2 regions of the Streptomyces sp. JNUCC 63 genome follow, and region 2 is predicted to be linked to the other one. Evidence: riboswitches for the same ligand, from Rfam matches in the RefSeq annotation. Region 2 holds a riboswitch; the other holds the start of a gene.

Region 1 (2,195 bases), 1.5 Mb from region 2:
GGTGGCCCTGCGGGCCAAGGGCGAGACGGTGGAGGAGATCACCGGTCTGGTCCGCGCGATGTACGAGCACGCGAACGTGATCGAAGTGCCGGGCGCGGCCGTCGACATCGTCGGCACGGGCGGCGACGGCGCGAAGACGGTGAACATCTCCACGATGTCCTCGATCGTCGTGGCCGGCACGGGCGTCAGTGTCGTCAAGCACGGCAACCGGGCCGCGTCCTCCGCGTCCGGAGCCTCCGACGTGCTGGAGAAGCTCGGCGTCAATCTGGAGCTGACCCCGCAGCGGGTGGCCGAGGTGGCCCGGGAGGCCGGGATCACCTTCTGCTTCGCCGTCAAGTTCCACCCGGCGCTGCGTCACGCCGGCGCCGCACGCGGCCAGCTGGCCATCCGCACGGTGTTCAACGTGCTCGGCCCGTTGACCAACCCGGCCAGGGTGCGGGCACAGGCCGTCGGGGTCGCGGACCCGCGCATGGCGCCGGTCGTCGCCGGAGTCTTCGCCGAGCGGGGCCACTCCTCCCTGGTCTTCCGGGGCGACGACGGCCTGGACGAGCTCACCACGACCTCCACCTCCCGGGTGTGGATCGTCCGGGACGGCAAGGTCACCGAGGAGCGCTTCGACCCGCGCGACGTCGGCATCGAGCTGGTGCCCGTGGACGCCCTGCGTGGTGCGGACGCCTCCTACAACGCCGAGGTCGCCCGGCGTGTGCTGGACGGCGAGAAGGGGCCCGTACGGGACGCCGTCCTGCTGAACTCGGCGGCGGCACTGGTGGCGTTGCAGCCGGGCTCGGGCACGCTCGCCGAGCAGCTCCGGGCCGGCATGGACCGCGCGGCGGAGTCGATCGACTCCGGGGCGGCCAAGCGCACGCTGGAGCGCTGGGTGGCGGCCAGCAACGCCTGAGACGCGGCCCGTCCGACGCAAGGCGCAGTCCACGATCCGGACTGCGCCTTGCGCGTCGGAGAACGTGTGGCAGGATGCTGAACCAGGTCATGAGTGACAGCCCTTTGGCCCCGGCCGGCTGTCCGGCAACCCTCCGTCCGTGGCGGGGTGCCCCGGGTGAGGACCAGGCCGTAGGCAGCGAGGTCTACGGCAAGCGCGGACCCCTCGCGCTCCTTTGAGCGGACACCAGGGGTCCTGGGGTCGTACGAGGGAGCCTTCCGTGAGCGAGCGAATGCGTTAGGGCGTAGAGCCCCGCCTCCGCATCCCCCTTTTCACCTTTCTCCACGCTTGAGCCGCGCCTGCTCGCGTGGTGATTCCGCCTGCTTCCACGGGAGTTCACCCATGTCCGTGTCCACCGTTGCCGCCGAACAGTCCGTTTGTGCCCCGCTGCCCGTTCTGGGCGGGGATGTCACCGTCCCGCTCGTCACCGGCGGTGAGGTCACCTACGCCGCGCTCGACTACGCCGCCAGCGCGCCCGCCCTCCAGCGGGTCTGGGACGACGTGGCGGCGTACGTGCCGTACTACGGCAGCGTGCACCGCGGCGCCGGCTACCTCTCCCAGCTCTCCACCGAGCTGTTCGAGAACGCCCGGAAGACGGTCGCCGAGTTCCTCGACTGCCGCATCGAAGGCAGCTTGGGCGAAGCCCGGTCCGGCAAGGGTGGTGGGCGACGGGAGGGGGACCAGGTGGTCTTCACCCGGTCCACCACCGACTCCCTGAACCTCCTGGCCCGCGCGCTTCCGGCCGGCTGCCAGGTCTTCGTCTTCGAGACCGAGCACCACGCCGCGCTGCTGCCCTGGCAGCACGCGCGGGTCACCTGCCTGGACGCCCCGCGCACCCCGCAGCAGGCCGTACGGACGCTGGAGCTGGCCCTGGCCGACCGCGACCCCTACGGCCCGGCCCTGGTCTGTGTCACCGGAGCCTCCAACGTCACCGGCGAGCTGTGGCCCGTACGGGAACTGGCCGCCGCCGCGCACGCCCACGGCGCCCGCATCGTCCTGGACGCCGCCCAGCTCGCCCCGCACCACCCGGTGTCGGTCCGCGACCTCGACGTCGACTGGGTCGCCTTCTCGGGCCACAAGCTCTACGCCCCCTTCGGCGCGGGCGTGCTGGCCGGCCGCGCCGACTGGCTGCGCGAGGCCGAGCCGTACCTGGCGGGCGGCGGCGCCAGCCGCAGGGTCGCGCGGCGCGCCGACGGGGGAGTGGACGTCCACTGGCACGACGGCGAGGCCCGCCACGAGGCCGGCTCCCCGAACGTCA
Region 2 (2,195 bases):
CACGCTCATTACAGGCCAGCCTCTCGGAAGGAGTCCAGGGTCGGACGGATCGTCGCGGTGAGGCCGGTGCCCGCCACCGCGTCCAGCGTCTTCAGGCCGTCGCCGGTGTTGAGGACGACGGTGGTCTTCGTCGGGTCGAGGGCGCCGGCCTCGATCAGCTTCTTCGTCACGCCGACCGTCACACCGCCGGCCGTCTCCGCGAAGATGCCCTCGGTGCGGGCGAGCAGCTTGATGGCGTCCACGACCTGCTCGTCCGTCACATCCTCCACCGCACCGCCCGTTCGGCGCGCGATGTCCAGGACGTACGGGCCGTCCGCGGGGTTGCCGATGGCGAGCGACTTGGCGATGGTGTCCGGCTTCTGCGGCCGTACGACGTCGTGGCCGGCCTTGAAGGCGGCGGACACCGGGGAGCAGCCCTCCGCCTGCGCGCCGAAGATCTTGTACGGCTTGTCCTCGACCAGACCGAGCCTGATCAGCTCCTGCAGGCCCTTGTCGACCTTGGTGAGCTGCGAGCCGGAGGCGATCGGGACGACGATCTGGTCGGGCAGCTTCCAGCCGAGCTGCTCGCAGATCTCGTACGCCAGCGTCTTGGAGCCCTCGGCGTAGTACGGCCGCAGATTGACGTTGACGAAGCCCCAGCCCTCGCCGGCCGGGTCGCCGATCAGCTCGGAGCAGAAGCGGTTCACGTCGTCGTAGTTGCCCTCGATGCCGACGAGCTCGCCGCCGTAGACCGCGGCCATGACGACCTTGCCCTGCTCCAGGTCGTGCGGGATGAACACGCAGGAGCGGAGGCCGGCGCGGGCGGCGGCGGCGCCGACGGCGCCGGCGAGGTTGCCGGTGGAGGAGCAGGACAGGGTGGTGAAGCCGAAGGCGCGCGCCGCCTCCAGCGCCTGGGCGACCACGCGGTCCTTGAAGGAGTGCGTCGGGTTGCCGGAGTCGTCCTTGACGAAGAGCTTGCCGGCGTCGACACCGAGCTCGCGGGCGAGGCGGTCGGCCTGGACGAGCCTGGTCCAGCCCGGGTTGAGGTTCGGCTTGCCGGCCACGTCCGCGGGGACGGGCAGCAGCGGCGCGTAGCGCCAGATGTTCGCGGGGCCCGCCTCGATCCTCTTGCGCAGCTCCTCGGTGCCGTAGGCCGAGAAGTCGTAGGCGATCTCCAGCGGGCCGAAACACTCCTCGCAGGCGAAGACCGGGCCGAGGGGGACGCGGTGACCGCACTCGCGGCAGCTCAGGGCCGCGGCGGGGCCGAGGTCGACGGTGGAGTCGGTGTTGCTTGCAACAGTCTGCACAGCCATGGAGGCGAGGCCCTTTCTCCTCATCTTCCTCACGACGCATCTCGCCGTGAGACGGATTTGGCACCTTCCCTAGCCGGGAGCCTCGCGAAGACGATCGACAGCGATCAGTGATCACCGATCAGCGGTCTACGAGAACCGGCTGGAGGGTTGCCGGGGCTTCATCGGGCCGTGTCCCTCTGCCCCTCTGGATGAGCTGTATGCGGTTGTAAGGCGGCGGCGACCCCCGGCATGCGATGGTCATCCGCGTTGCTCAAGACTGTAACCGAAGGCTACGACCATTGAGATGGTCGTCCGAACCGCGAGACAACCGTGAGGAGCCGCAGACCGTGCTGGAAGAAGTCGAGCGCTGGCTCGCCACCCGCTCCTGGTCCGTGGCCGACCGACCGCTGCGCCGGGTCCTGGCCGCCAAGCAGCGCACCGGCCAGACGGTCTCCGTCGTGCTGCCCGCGCTGAACGAGGAGGAGACGGTCGGCGACATCGTCGCCGTCATCCGGCGCGACCTCGTGGAGGGGGCACCGCTCGTGGACGAGATCGTCGTCGTCGACTCCGGCTCCACCGACCGCACCTCCGAGGTGGCCGCCGCCGCGGGCGCGCGGGTCGTGCACCGTGACGTGATCCTGCCGCGCCTGCCGGCGGTGCCCGGCAAGGGCGAGGTGCTGTGGCGCTCCCTGCTCGTCACCCGCGGGGACATCATCTGCTTCGTCGACGCCGACCTCAGGGAGTTCTCCTCCGACTTCGTCACCGGCATCGTGGGCCCGCTGCTCACCGAACCCGGCGTCGACCTGGTCAAGGCCATGTACGACCGCCCCCTGGGGGATGCGGCCGGGCAGGGCGGGCGGGTCACCGAGCTGATGGCGCGCCCGCTGCTCAACATGCACTGGCCGCAGCTGGCCGGCTTCGTGC

Evidence for each region. A riboswitch is a leader RNA that binds a small molecule or an ion and turns the genes downstream of it on or off. The one in region 2 is predicted to bind S-adenosylmethionine.
Region 1: it holds a riboswitch for S-adenosylmethionine, as region 2 does, so the genes downstream of both, ACX25U_RS26475 (aminotransferase class V-fold PLP-dependent enzyme) here and thrC (threonine synthase) in region 2, are expected to answer to the same signal.

Annotation. Positions count from the first base shown of each region.
Region 1 covers NZ_CM135963.1:5,760,010-5,762,204, forward strand. Annotated here, with positions in the region: gene trpD (anthranilate phosphoribosyltransferase) at 1-898, shown strand, start outside; SAM riboswitch class IV at 984-1,100, shown strand; gene ACX25U_RS26475 (aminotransferase class V-fold PLP-dependent enzyme) at 1,280-2,195, shown strand, end outside.
Region 2 covers NZ_CM135963.1:4,256,816-4,259,010, reverse strand. Annotated here, with positions in the region: gene ACX25U_RS19675 (MoaD/ThiS family protein) at 1-9, opposite strand, end outside; gene thrC (threonine synthase) at 9-1,292, opposite strand; SAM riboswitch class I at 1,310-1,487, opposite strand; gene ACX25U_RS19665 (glucosyl-3-phosphoglycerate synthase) at 1,619-2,195, shown strand, end outside.